Regions from separate parts of the Stenotrophomonas sp. K-6 genome, predicted to be linked through region 1. Evidence: predicted binding sites of a transcription regulator. Region 1 holds the regulator's gene; the other holds the start of a gene.
The links. Region 1 encodes HrcA, which represses chaperone genes, less so after heat shock. Its sites were predicted from a motif close to TTNGCACTCNNNNNNNNNGAGTGCNAA; they were not measured.

Region 2: a site for HrcA is predicted at 4,133-4,159, ahead of rpoH (RNA polymerase sigma factor RpoH). Genes of this name have one in related genera too.

The regions. Positions count from the first base shown of each region.
Region 1 covers NZ_JBSPUC010000002.1:288,352-295,557, reverse strand. Annotated here, with positions in the region: gene recN (DNA repair protein RecN) at 32-1,693, opposite strand; gene hrcA (heat-inducible transcriptional repressor HrcA) at 1,819-2,886, shown strand; gene grpE (nucleotide exchange factor GrpE) at 2,969-3,484, shown strand; gene dnaK (molecular chaperone DnaK) at 3,660-5,588, shown strand; gene dnaJ (molecular chaperone DnaJ) at 5,752-6,888, shown strand; gene pdxY (pyridoxal kinase) at 7,012-7,206, shown strand, end outside.
Region 2 covers NZ_JBSPUC010000001.1:321,436-328,641, forward strand. Annotated here, with positions in the region: gene AC13F7_RS01395 (Ig-like domain-containing protein) at 1-125, shown strand, start outside; gene AC13F7_RS01400 (TonB-dependent receptor) at 133-3,801, shown strand; gene rpoH (RNA polymerase sigma factor RpoH) at 4,170-5,045, shown strand; gene purD (phosphoribosylamine--glycine ligase) at 5,153-6,439, opposite strand; gene AC13F7_RS01415 (hypothetical protein) at 6,534-7,206, opposite strand, start outside.

The sequences.
Region 1 (7,206 bases):
CCAGCGGCCGGCACTACCCGACCAGGGGGCCTCAGACCTGCAGCAGCTTGCGCGCCGCGGCCCGGGCTTCCTTGCTGACTTCCACGCCGCCGAGCATCCGGGCCAGCTCTTCCTCGCGGGCCTTGGTATCGAGCTTCTCAACCGCGCTCTGGGTCATGCCGTCCACCGGCGCCTTGCTGACCCGGTAGTGGGCGTGGCCCTTGGAGGCGACCTGCGGCAGATGGGTGACACACAGCACCTGACGCTTCTCGCCCAACGCGCGCAGCTTCTGCCCGACAATGTCGGCCACGGCGCCACCAATGCCCGAATCGACTTCGTCGAAGACCATGGTCGGCACCGCATCCAGGCCCAGCGCGGCGACTTCGATCGCCAGTGAGATACGGGACAGCTCACCACCCGAGGCGACCTTGCGCAGGGCGCGCGGCGGCTGGCCGGCGTTGGCGGCGACCAGGAACTCGACCCGTTCGGCGCCGTTCGGGTCCGGCTTGACCACGGTCTGCGGCTCGATATCGATCAGGAACTGACCGCCGCCCATGCCCAGCTCGCCGATCAGGGTGGTGGTGGTGTCCGACAGGGCCTTGGCGGCCTTCCGGCGGCTGGCGCTGAGTACATCGGCCACGCTCTTCCACTGGCCGGCGGCACGGTCGATCTCGCCGGCCAGGGCCTGCAGGCGCTCGTCGGCACCGCGCAGCTGCTCCACTTCGGCTTCCATGGCGTCGCGGTGCTCGCCCAGCGCTTCCATCGGCACGCGGTGCTTGCGCGCGAGGTCGTGCAGGCGGCCGAGACGGCGCTCGATATCCTCGAACTGCTCCGGGTCGGCATCCAGGTCGTCATGGACGCGGTCGAGCAACGACAGCGCTTCGTCCAGCTGGATGGCGGCGCTGTCGAGCAGGGCATCGACCTCGCCGAGCCGGCTGTCGTGTTCGGCCACGCGGGCCAGGTCATGGCGGGTCTGCTGAAGCAGCTGCAGCACCGAGACCTCGTCATCGCCGTTGAGGCGGCTGACCGCCACGTCGCAGGCGCCGATCAGCGCGCTGGCATGGGCCTGGCGGCGGTGGCTGCTGCCCAGGGTGGCGATCGAGGCCGGGTCCAGGTCTTCGCGCTTGAGCTCGCTGAGCTGGTGTTCCAGATAGCCGATCCGGTCGCTCACGTCGCCCTGCCGCGAGAGCGCCTCGGCTTCATCGACCAGCGCTTGCCAGCGTGCCGCGGTCTGGCGGACCTGGGCGCGCTCGGCGTCGTTGCGGGCGAAGGCGTCCAGCAGCGAGAGCTGGGAGGGGCGCGAGAGCAGGGCCTGCTGTTCGTGCTGCCCGTGGATTTCGACCAGCATGCTGGCCAACTCGGTCAGCTGGGTCAGCGTCACCGGGCGGCCGTTGATGAAGGCGCGCGAGCCACCGTCGGCGCGGATCACCCGTCGCAACTGGCACTGTTCTTCGTCGTCCAGCTCGTTGTCGCGCAGCCACTGGCGGGCCGGGGCGTCGGCCAGCGGCGCGAATTCGGCCGAAAGCTCGGCGCGCGCGGCGCCGTGGCGGACCACGCCGCTGTCGGCGCGCAGCCCGGACAAAAAGCCCAGCGCGTCCACCATCAGCGACTTGCCCGCGCCGGTTTCACCTGAGACCACGGTCATGCCGGCGCCGAATTCCAGCTCGGTGGCGCGGACGACCGCGAAATCCTTGATCGATAGATGTCTAAGCATGGTCTACGTTGTACACGAGGGGCGTCTCCAAGCCGCGCACGCTAGCATGGGCCGGGGGCGTCTCCAATGACTTGCCAACGCCCCGTGCAGCCATTATCTAAGTGGGCGTCTCACAGGCTGATTCCATGCATCCTTCCGCGTCACATCTCGCGCCACGCGCCCGCCATCTGCTGCGGACGCTGATCGCCCGCCACATCCAGGATGGCGAGCCGGTCGGCTCGCAGACGCTTGCCCGGCATGCCGGCCTGGACGTCAGCCCGGCCACGATCCGCAACATCCTGGGCGACCTGGAAGACCTGGGGCTGCTCAGCTCCCCGCATACCTCCGCCGGCCGGGTGCCGACCGCGCACGGCTACCGGGTGTTCGTGGACAGCCTGGTCAAGATGCAGCCGCCGGGCGAGGGCGAGCTCAGCCGCCTGCGCACCGAGCTGGCCACCGGCACCGGCACCCAGGCCCTGCTCGGCAGTGCCTCGGAGCTGCTCTCGGCGATGAGCCATTTCGTGGGGGTGGTCAGTGCCCCGCGCCGGGAGCAGTTCGCGTTCCGGCATATCGATTTCGTGGCGCTGGACGCGCGCCGGGTGCTGGCGATCCTGGTGTTCGCCGACAACGAGGTGCAGAACCGGGTGATCGAGCCGCGCCGGGCGTTCAATCCCGGGGAGCTGGAGCAGGTCGCCAACTACCTCAATGCCAACTGCGCCGGGCGACCGCTGGCCGAGATCCGGGCCCGGCTGCTGCTGGAGCTGCGCGATGCGCAGTCGGAAATGGAGCAGCTGCTGGCGCACAGCATCGAACTGGCCGAGCAGGCGATGGTGCCGCCGGCCGATGACATGGTGCTGGCCGGGCAGACCCGGCTGATGGGCGTGCAGGACCTCTCAGACCTGGAGCGCCTGCGCGAGCTCTTTGACGTGTTCGCCAGCAAGCGCGAGATCCTGCAGCTGCTCGAGCGCACCATCCAGGCCCCGGGGGTACGCATCTTCATCGGCGAGGAGACCGGGGTGATGCCGCTGGAAAGCGTCTCGCTGGTCACCGCCCCGTACTCGGCCGACGGTCAGGTGCTGGGCGTGCTGGGGGTCATCGGCCCGAAGCGGATGGCCTACGACCGCATGATTCCGCTGGTGGAAGCCACCGCCCAGGTGCTGGGGGCCGCGCTGGGGTCCCCCGCTGGCGGCGGATTGTCCCGCGATCGCGCATAAAGCGGCCCTGGACTCTTGAATCCCGTAGCCGCGCCCACATAGGGGTGGGTGGAGGCGGAGAGTCACCGCCAAGGATCCGGAAATGAACCAAGATCAGTCAGATATCGCATCCCAGAATCCCGCCGGCGAGCCGGCCGCTGAGCCGTCCCTGCAGCAGCAGCTGGACAGCCTGCACAACGAGCTGGCCTTGCTGCGCTCGGAGTCGCTGCGCGAGCGCGCCGACCTGGACAACCAGCGCAAGCGCGTTGCCCGCGACGTGGAACAGGCGCGCCGCTTCGCCAATGAAAAGCTGCTCGGCGAGCTGCTGCCGGTGTTCGACAGCCTCGACGCTGGCCTGAACGCCGCCGGCAGTGAGCCGAGCCCGCTGCGCGAAGGTCTCGAACTGACCTACAAGCAGCTGCTCAAGGTCGCCGCCGACAATGGCCTGACCCTGCTCGACCCGACCGGTCAGACCTTCAACCCGGACCACCACCAGGCCATCAGCCAGGTCGACGCGCCCGGCGCGGCGCCCGGCAGCGTGGTCCAGGTGTTCCAGAAGGGCTACCTGCTCAACGACCGCCTGCTGCGGCCGGCGCTGGTCGTGGTGGCCCGCGACTGATCCTCGGGTCGCTCAGCCGGGCATGGCCCGGCGCGTCGACCGGACGCTGAACGCGTTGGGTCGCCATCGGACACTGTGTTTGATGGACGGCTTGAAAGTGTTCGCAGCGTCCCACACATCCCATTCATAACCCGGCAGCTGCCGGATGTACCCAGAACTTTCAGGAGTCTCCCTCATGGGCAAGATCATTGGTATCGACCTCGGCACCACCAACTCGTGTGTGGCGATCATGGACGGCGGCAAGGCCCGCGTCATCGAAAACGCGGAAGGCGATCGCACCACGCCGTCCATCGTCGCCTACACCAAGGACGGCGAAGTCCTGGTCGGCGCCTCGGCCAAGCGCCAGGCCGTGACCAACCCCAAGAACACCTTCTACGCCGTCAAGCGCCTGATTGGCCGCAAGTTCACCGACGCTGAAGTCCAGAAGGACATCGCGCACGTGCCCTACGGCATCCTGGCCCATGACAATGGCGATGCCTGGGTGCAGACCAGCGACGGCAAGAAGATGGCCCCGCAGGAAATCTCCGCCCGCGTGCTGGAGAAGATGAAGAAGACCGCCGAAGCGTTCCTGGGTGAGACCGTCACCGAGGCCGTGATCACCGTGCCGGCCTACTTCAACGACAGCCAGCGCCAGGCCACCAAGGATGCAGGCCGCATCGCCGGTCTGGAAGTCAAGCGCATCATCAACGAGCCGACCGCTGCCGCCCTGGCCTATGGCCTGGACAAGGGTGACGGCCGTGACCGCAAGATCGTTGTGTACGATCTGGGCGGCGGCACCTTCGACGTGTCGATCATCGAGATCGCCAACGTGGACGGTGAGAAGCAGTTCGAAGTGCTGGCCACCAACGGTGACACCTTCCTGGGCGGCGAAGATTTCGACAACCGCGTCATCGAGTACCTCGTCGATGAGTTCAACAAGGACCAGGGCATCGACCTGCGCAAGGATCCGCTCGCCCTGCAGCGCCTGAAGGACGCCGCCGAGCGCGCCAAGATCGAGCTGTCCACCAGCCAGCAGACCGAAGTGAACCTGCCGTACGTCACCGCTGACGCGTCGGGCCCGAAGCACCTGAACATCAAGCTGACCCGCGCCAAGCTGGAAGCGCTGGTGGAAGACCTGATCAAGAAGTCGATCGAGCCGTGCCGCATCGCGCTGAACGATGCCGGCCTGCGTTCGAGCGACATCGGTGAAGTGATCCTGGTTGGCGGTCAGACCCGTATGCCGAAGGTGCAGCAGGCCGTGACCGAGTTCTTCGGCAAGGAACCGCGCAAGGACGTCAACCCGGACGAAGCCGTGGCACTGGGTGCTGCGATCCAGGGCGGCGTGCTGGGCGGCGACGTCAAGGACGTGCTGCTGCTGGACGTGACCCCGCTGTCGCTGGGCATCGAGACCCTGGGTGGCGTGTTCACCAAGATCATCGAGAAGAACACCACCATCCCGACCAAGGCCTCGCAGGTGTTCTCCACCGCCGAGGACAACCAGTCGGCCGTGACCGTGCACGTGCTGCAGGGTGAGCGCGAGCAGGCCCGCTTCAACAAGTCGCTGGCCAAGTTCGATCTCTCCGGCATCGAGCCGTCGCCGCGCGGCCTGCCGCAGGTGGAAGTGTCCTTCGACATCGACGCCAACGGCATCCTGCACGTGTCGGCCAAGGACAAGAAGACCAACAAGGAACAGAAGGTCGAGATCAAGGCCGGTTCGGGTCTGTCCGAGGACGAGATCGCACGCATGGTCGCCGACGCGGAAGCCAACCGCGAAGAAGACAAGAAGTTCCATGAGCTGGTCCAGGCCCGCAACCAGGCTGACGCGCTGATCCACGGTACCCGTACCGCGATCACCGAGCACGGCAGCAAGGTCGGCGGCGATGTGATCGGCAAGGTGGAGTCGGCCCTGGCCGATCTGGAAACCGCGATGAAGAGCGACGACAAGGCCCAGATTGAAGCCAAGTCGAAGGTGCTGGAAGAAGCCGGCCAGGCCCTGTTCGCGGCCTCCGCGGCAGCCGAGCAGGGTGGCGCGGCACCGGGCCCGGATGCTGGTGGTAACAGCGGCGCGCACGACGATGTGGTCGACGCCGAGTTCACCGAAGTCAAGGACGACAAGAAGTCCTGATCCGGCCATGACACGGGACGTTGCGCAGGCAGCGTCCCGTTGTCGTCTCCCCTTCTGGTCCTGACAGCCGTATCCCGGCCTGTCGGGGCGCCCGGCGAAAGAGCGGACCTGGTGCCGCTCTTCCGCTTTGACGAATCCCGACTTCCGGAACCCGATTCAAGCTATGAGCAAGCGCGATTACTACGAAGTGCTGAGCGTGTCCCGCACCGCCAGCGACGAAGAACTGAAGAAGGCCTATCGCCGTTGCGCGATGAAATACCATCCGGACCGCAATCCGGGTGACAGCCAGGCCGAAGCATCCTTCAAGGAATGCAAGGAAGCCTACGAAACCCTGTCCGACGGCAACAAGCGCCGCATGTACGATGCCCACGGCCATGCGGCATTCGAGCACGGCATGGGCGGCGGTGGTGGTGGTCCGGGTGGCCCGGACATGGGCGATATCTTCGGCGACATCTTCGGCAACATCTTCGGCGGTGGCGCCGGCGGTGGTGGTCCGCGCCAGGCCCGTCGCGGTGCCGATATCGGTTACGTGATGGAGCTGGACCTGGAAGAAGCGGTGATGGGCGTGGAGCGCCGCATCGAGATTCCGAGTCTGGTCGAGTGTGATGACTGCAATGCCAGCGGTTCGGAAGATGGCAAGGTCGAGACCTGTTCGGTCTGCCGTGGCCAGGGCCAGGTGCGCATCCAGCGCGGCATCTTCGCGATGCAGCAGGCCTGCCACCACTGCAACGGCCGTGGCCAGATCATCCAGAACCCCTGCAAGACCTGTCACGGCAATGGCCGTGTCGAGGAAGACAAAGTGTTGTCGGTCAAGGTGCCTGCGGGCGTCGACACCGGTGACCGCATCCGTCTGTCCGGTGAAGGCGAGGCCGGTCCGGCCGGCACCCCGGCGGGCGATCTGTACGTGGAAGTGCGCGTGCGCGAACACGCGATCTTCCAGCGCGACGGCGACGACCTGCACTGCGAAGTGCCGATCCGCATCTCGCAGGCGGCATTGGGCGATACCGTCCGTGTGGCCACGCTGGGTGGTTATGCCGAGATCCGCATCCCGGCCGAGACCCAGACCGGCAAACTGTTCCGCATGCGGGGCAAGGGCGTGCGTTCGGTGCGCAGCCGCAGCGAAGGCGACCTGTACTGCCGCGTGGTGGTGGAGACCCCGGTCAACCTCACCCCGGAGCAGCGCAAGCTGCTGGAACAGTTCGAAACCACCTTCACCGGTGAGGAAGCGCGCAAGCATTCGCCGAAGTCGGCGACCTTCATCGATGGCGTGAAGGGCTTCTGGGACCGGATGACGTCGTAAGCGTCACGGGTTCCTATGAACTACCGAAGGCCCCCTGGCGACAGGGGGCTTTTTTGTGCGCGGTCCACCGCTCGACCCACCTTCCGCCGCGCCTGGAGAGACTCGCAGGCGTAAAATGTCGGCATGAACGAATCCCTCGAAAGCCACCTGGTCCACGGCCGCCGCCAGCGCCCGGACGGTCCGTCGCCGGTCGACGTCATCTCGGTCCAGTCGCAGCTGGTGTACGGCTATGCCGGCAACAGCGCGGCCGTGCCGCCGCTGCGCGCGCTCGGCGTGCGCGTGGCCGAAATCCCGACCACGCTGCTCAGCAACGCGCCG
Region 2 (7,206 bases), on a different contig from region 1:
CACCCGTCGCGGCGGCAACGACGGTCGAGGTGCTGGGCGCGGACAGCCGCGTGCTGCACCGGTTGCGCCTGGACGATTCCCCCGAGCCTGCCAGTCCCGGTCGCCCGACCGGGGAGGGGCGCTGACATGGACATGACCCTGATTCCGAGCCCGATCTCCCGCCGCCTCATCGTCGGCCTGGCCAGCGTGTTGCTGCTGGCACTGCCGGCGGCCGCCCAGCCGCTCACACCGGCGCCGTCCCCCGCGCCGATCCGCTGCGAGGCCGACAGCTGCCGCAACGATGACGGGCTGCTGCTGCGCATCCTCGATGACAGCGAGCCGGAGCTACCCGGCCGCGCGGAGCTTCCCGCGGCCGGCGCGGTGCCGGCATCGCCGGCAGTCACCCCGGATGTCGCCGCGCGTAGTGGCCAGTTCATGGCCGAGCTGCCCAACGGCGGCGTGGTGTGGGCCACCGAAGACCCGACCATGGTGCCGCCCAGCCTGAGCGTGCAGGCAGCCGCCACGGTGCCGTTCGAGAATGGCCGGGTGATCCGTCCGCTGCGCTTCCACAGCTACAACAACTACGCCTCGTTCATCCAGAAACTGGAGGTCACGCTGTATCGCGGCACCGATACCGATCTGGTCACGCCGCTGGCCCGCATCGAGCTGCCGGCCGACTATGTCGGCGACGCGGAGTGGAGCGGTGAGTTGCCACCGCAGATCAAGCTGCGTACCGGTGATGAGCTGATCTACGTGGCGCGGGCCTACGGCGCCGGTGGTGCGTTCGATGAAACCCGCCTCCAGCGCATCCAACTGGTGACCCCGGCCGATTTCGATCGTGGCCTGCAGATCACCCGCGAGAGCGTGCAGAAGACATTGGGCCAGGCGTTGGATGGCGACAGCGCGCAGGACCTGCAGCTCAGCAACAGCATCTATGGGCAGAGCATGCTCCGCCTGCAGAACATTCCCATCCACGGCTCACGTGTGCGCCTGTACGGCCGCAACCTGGAGCCCAACAGCCGCGTGCGCATCAACGGCCAGGACTTCCCGGTCGATCTGGAGCAGAAGTTCGCCGCCGAGTTTCTCGAGCCGGTGGGCGAGCATCGTTACGACGTCAGTGTCGAATCGCGGGATGCACCGTCCGCGCAGCGTCAGCTGGATGTGGATGTCACCGGCCGCTACCTGTTCCTGGTCGCCATTGCGGATGTCACCGTCTCCAAGAACAGTGCCAGCGGAAATCTGCAGCCGCTCGCTGCCGATGATCGTGACGACGACAGCTTCCTCAGCGAAGGCAGACTGGCGTTCTATCTGAAGGGCAAGCTGCGCGGCAAGTACCTGGTGACCGCACAGGCCGATACCCAGGACCGTGAGCTGAAGTATCTGTTCCGCGATTTCACCCAGGCCGACGCGCAGGACGTGTTCCGCCGTCTTGATCCGGACCTGTACTACCCGGTGTACGGCGATGACTCCACCACGTACCGCGACGTGGATACCCAGGGCCGGTTGTACCTGCGCGTGGACTGGGATCAGAGCCAGGTGGTCTGGGGCAACTACGCCACCGGTATCACCGGCACCGAGTATGGCCAGTACGTGCGCTCGCTGTACGGCGGTGCGTTGAACTGGCGCTCGCTGGAGGCCACGCCGCTCGGTGAGGCGCGTTCGCAGGTGAAGGTGTTCGGCTCCGAGGCGCAGTCCGCCCCGGGCCACAGTGAATTCCTCGGCACCGGCGGCAGCCTGTACTACCTGCGCCACACCGATGTGCTGCCTGGCTCTGAGCAGGTGGTGCTGGAAGTGCGCGACCGCACCACCGGGCGCACCGAAACCCGCGCCACCCTGCAGGAGGGCGTCGACTACGAGATCGACAATCTGCAGGGCCGTTTGATCCTGACCCGGCCACTGGCACAGCTGACCCGCGAGAACGTGCGCAGCATCACCCGCGACATGCCGCTCGATGGCTACGACCAGTTGCTGCTGGTGGATTACGAATACGTGCCGCTGGGTTTCAGCAGCGATGATGTGACCTACGGCGCACGTGGCCGGCAGTGGATCGGCGATCACGTGGCGATCGGCGGCACCTGGATCGATGAGAACCGCAGCGGTGAGAACTACAGCCTCAAGGGCGCCGACCTCACCCTGCAGGCCGGGCGCGGCACCTACCTGAAGATGGAGCAGACCCGCACGGAAGCCACCGCCGCCCCGGTGTTCTATTCGGACAACGGTGGCCTGAGCTTCATCCGCCGCAACCCGTACGAAGGCCGGCGGTCGGGCACTGCCAGCGCCGTGGAAGCGCGTGCCAACCTGCGTGAGCTGGGCTGGACCACGCAGGATTGGAGCCTGGGCGCATGGTGGCGCGACGTGGACGCCGGCTTCTCGGTCGCGCGCCAGGACACCGGCCTGCCGATCCAGGAATACGGTGCGGAGTTCCTTGGCTATCTCAACGACGATTTCAGTCTGTACGGTCGACACACCCGGACCGAACAGGGCGAACTTGCCTTGGAGCAGAGCCAGCTGACTGCCGAGTGGCGGCTGGGCAACGACGGCCAGTTGACCGGTGAACTGCGCCGCGTGCGCGAGGAACAGGCACTGCAGAGCGTGGATGCGCTGCTCGCCGCGATCGGTTACCGCCAGCGTTTTGGATCGTCCTGGGAGCTGTACGGCACCGGCCAGGTCACGCTGGACGATGACGGTGGCGCCTACGAAAAGAACGACCTGCTTACCTTGGGGGCACGATATCTGTTCGGCGACCGCAGCAGTGTCGGTGCGGAAGTGAGCGGTGGCAGCCGCGGTCATGGTGCCAAGGTCGATGGCGAGTACCGCATGGCACCGGACCACAGCCTCTACGGCAGTTACAGCTACAGCACCGACCGCACCGGCACCGATCCGCTGTTCGATACCGGCCTGCAGAGTGGCTGGACGCTGGGCCAGCGCTGGCGGCTGAGCAACCAGGTCAATGTCTACAACGAGAGCCAGTATCTGAAGGATCGCCGCCAGGACAGCGCCGGCCTCGTGCACACCTTCGGCATGGATTTCTATCCCGCGCAGGGCTGGAACCTGGGCTTCACGATCATGGACGGCGAGCTCGATTCCACTCTCGGCCGCGTCGACCGCCGTGCCTACAGCATCAGTGGCGGGCGCACCGATGCGGTGGCGCAGTGGAACAGCAAGCTGGAGTACCGCCGCGACAGCGGTGCCGAGCAGCGCGAGCAGTGGGTGACAACCAACCGCCTGCTGTACAAGCTCAACGAAGACTGGCGGTTTGCGTTGCGCGCCAACTACGCCGACACCGAAGACCGCATCGACCGCCTGGCCGACGCCAAGCTGGTGGAGAGCAACATGGGCTTCGCCTGGCGCCCGCACGACAACACGCGCTGGGCCGGCTTCGGCAAGTTCACCTATCTCTACGACGTGGCCTCGCTTGGGCAGGAGGGCGGCAACCTGTACGACCAGCGGTCGCAGATCCTCTCGCTCGAAGGAATCCGGCAGCTCGGCGCGCGCTGGGAAGTGGCCGGCAAGCTGGCCTCGCGCTGGGGGGATTACCGCACCGGGCGCGGTGAGGGTGCCTGGTTGGACAGCCGTGCCGACTTCGCTGCCTTGCAGCTGCGCTATCGCCTGTTCGGGGAGTGGGAGGGCCTGGCCGAGCACCGCTGGTTGAAGGTGCGCGACGGCGGCGTGCGCAAAGGCTGGCTGGTGGGCGTGGATCGCCGGGTGGGGGAAAACTTCAAGGTCGGGGTGGGCTACAACTTCACCGAGTTCAGCGATGACATGACCGAGCTGAAGTACGACCAGAAAGGGTTCTTCCTGAATATGGCGGGGTATTACTAGCTTCGGCGGGTTCGGGCTGCCACGCATGGCGTGGCACCACCGGGGATCGCAATGTTGGCGGTCGGCGTCGGTGGGCGCAGGGCGCGCACGGGTAGAGCCAGGCCATGCCTGGCTGAACTGCCGACAACCTTTCCGGGATGAATGGGCGCTTCCGCCGGGCTGTTCAGCCAGAAAACACGCGATATGACCCCATTCACCATTCTATATTATTGATTTCATTGGGTTTGCTGCGCCGTTCTCAGGCTCTCGCCACTGTCATCATTTCGCGGTACGTTAGCGGTGTCTTCGGTGCCAGCGTCCCATGAACAGAACGCTGGAACTTCTTTCCCCTTTAGCAGTCCAATTCCGGGACTGCTAAGATGAGTGCTATGAGCCAGAACACCTCTACTGCCCTTGTGGCAAACAATCTCCCGATTCCCAGTGCGCTCGGTTCGCTGGACGCCTACATCGGTGCCGTGCACCAGATCCCGGTGCTGTCGGTCGATGACGAGCAGGACCTGGCCCGCCGCTTCCGCGACGAGCTGGATCTGGACGCCGCGCGCGAGCTGGTCCATTCCCACCTGCGCTTCGTGGTGCACGTCGCCCGCGGCTACAACGGCTACGGCCTTGCGCTGGGCGACCTGATCCAGGAAGGCAACATCGGCCTGATGAAGGCGGTGAAGCGCTTCGACCCGGACATGGGCGTTCGCCTGGTGTCGTTCGCGGTGCATTGGATCCGTGCGGAAATGCACGAGTTCATCCTCAAGAACTGGCGCATCGTCAAGGTCGCCACGACCAAGGCGCAGCGCAAGCTGTTCTTCAACCTGCGCAAGTCCAAGACCCGCCTGGGCTGGATGAACGCGGCCGAAGTCAGCGCGGTGGCCAAGGACCTGAACGTGTCCGAGCGCGAAGTGCTCGAGATGGAGTCGCGCCTGTCCGGTCGCGATATCGGTTTCGATCTCTCCAGCGATGATGATGACGATCATGCGCCGCCGTCGCCGGCTGCCTACCTGCGGGCCAACGAAGAAGATCCTTCGATGGCCTATGAGCGGATGGACAGCGAAGACAATCAGCTGCAGCTGCTGCGCGAAGGCATGGCCGAACTGGATGCGCGTTCGCGCGACATCATCCGCCGTCGCTGGTTGGACGCGGACAGCAAGGTGACGCTGCAGGAGCTGGCCGATGAGTACGGCGTCTCTGCAGAGCGCATCCGCCAGGTCGAGGCGAACGCGCTGAAGAAGATGAAGGCGCTGTTTACTGCCTGATGCAGTGACTGCCGTGGTTACGCAAAAAGGCCCGGCTGATGCCGGGCCTTTTTGCGTTCTGGCGCTCAGAGCAGCGCTTTGATGGGGCGTGGCCCCACCGTGCCAGGTCAACCCTGCTCGCGCGCAATCGCCCGCCAGCCGATATCGCGGCGGTGGAACTCATGGGCCCAGTGGATCGCACCGACGCCGGCGTAGGCGTTGCGCTGTGCCTCGCCCACCGTGCCGCCCAACGCAGCGACGCACAGCACGCGGCCGCCGGCGCTGAGCACCTGGCCTTGCGCGTCGAGCGTGGTGCCGGCATGGAACACTTTGGCCGTCGCGGCGACCGCATCCAGGCCGTGGATCACATCGCCGGTGATCGGGGTTTCCGGATACGGTGAGGCTGCCATCACCACGCCCAGCGACGGGCGCGGATCCCACTGGGCGTCCACCGTGTCCAGGCGCTCGTCGATCGCCGCTTCGACCAGATCCACCAGATCCGACTGCAGGCGCAGCATCACCGGCTGGGTTTCCGGGTCGCCAAAGCGCACGTTGAACTCGATCACCTTCGGCGCGCCGTTGGCATCGATCATCAGGCCCGCATAAAGGAAGCCGGTGAACGGAATGCCGTCGGCGATCATGCCCTGCACGGTCGGGTTGACCACCTCGCGCATCACGCGCGCATGCACTTCGTCGGTCACCACCGGGGCCGGCGAGTACGCGCCCATGCCGCCGGTGTTCGGGCCGGTATCACCGTCGCCGACGCGCTTGTGGTCCTGCGAGGTCGCCATCGGCAGTGCCGTCTTACCGTCCACCATCGAGATGAAGCTGGCTTCTTCGCCGTCCAGGAATTCTTCGATCACCACGCGTGCGCCGGCATCGCCGAAGGCATTGCCGGAGAGCATGTCACGCACCGCGTTCTCGGCCTCAGTGAGGGTCATCGCCACGATCACGCCCTTGCCGGCGGCCAGGCCATCGGCCTTGACCACGATCGGGGCGCCCTTGTCGCGCAGGTAGGCCAGCGCCGGCTCGACCTCGGTGTGCACCGCGTAGAACGCGGTCGGAATGTTGTGGCGGGCCAGGAAGTCCTTCGCATACGCCTTGCTGCCTTCCAGCTGGGCGGCGGCCGCGGTGGGCCCGAAGATGCGGTGCCCGGCGGCGCGGAAGCGGTCGACCACGCCGGCCACCAGCGGCACTTCCGGGCCGACCACGGTCAGGCCGATGTCTTCGGTGCCGACCAGCGCCAGCAGGCCGTCCAGATCGGTGACCTTGACGTCCACATTGCGGCACTTGGGCTCGGTGGCGGTGCCTGCATTGCCGGGAGCGACGATGACCTCGCGGACCTTCGCGGACTGGGCCAGCTTCCAGGCCAGGGCGTGTTCGCGGCCGCCAGCGCCAATGACCAGGATCTTCAATGCAGTTCTCGCGTAAGAGGGCAGGAACGTGATTTTACGCGGTGCGGGCGGCGGGCGCATTCGGGCGGTCGGTTGCGGTGGCAACCCCACGGCCTCAGCGGTCGGCGCAGCCGTCGCGCTGCAGGTCATCCGGTACCGGATACGCGCGCTGCCGGGCATCGAAGATGAGGTGGTAGTACTCGCTCGCCGGGCCCGTGCAGTCGTGGCCGCTGGCACGCACCGTCAACGGCCAGTAGCCATCCACGACGTTGCTGTCGCCCACGGTCGTGCTGAAGTCGACCGCGAACACGTCCTCGCCGCAGTCGGCCGGTTTGCCGTCACAGCCGTGCAGGGCGAGATTGTCGAGGTGGTCGCGGTACTGGGCGACATCGCGCAGGCGATCGTTGTGAAGGGCGACGTAGCTGCGCCAGATGCGCCGATGGCCCCGCCGGTGCTCCTCGTGGGTGATCTGGAAGGCATGGCGTTGCGGGCCGAGCTGCGCGATCTGGACCGTGCCGGGCGCACCGTGGCGGCCGTAGGGGCGCTGCAGGCGCTGGGCGATGACCAGCAGCGGATCGTTGGCCAGCTGCTGGGCAAGCGCGCCGCCGTGACTGGCCTCAACGTTGTCCTTGCCCAGGCGCAGCACATACAGGTCGACCCGCCCGGGTTCGACAGTGGCGGCGTCATCAAGAGTCTGGCACACCGCCAGCAGGGTCTGCTCGCTACCGTCGGTAGTGACCGTGTCACGCGCGCACACGCGGCGGGTGACCGGACGCAGCGCCTCGACC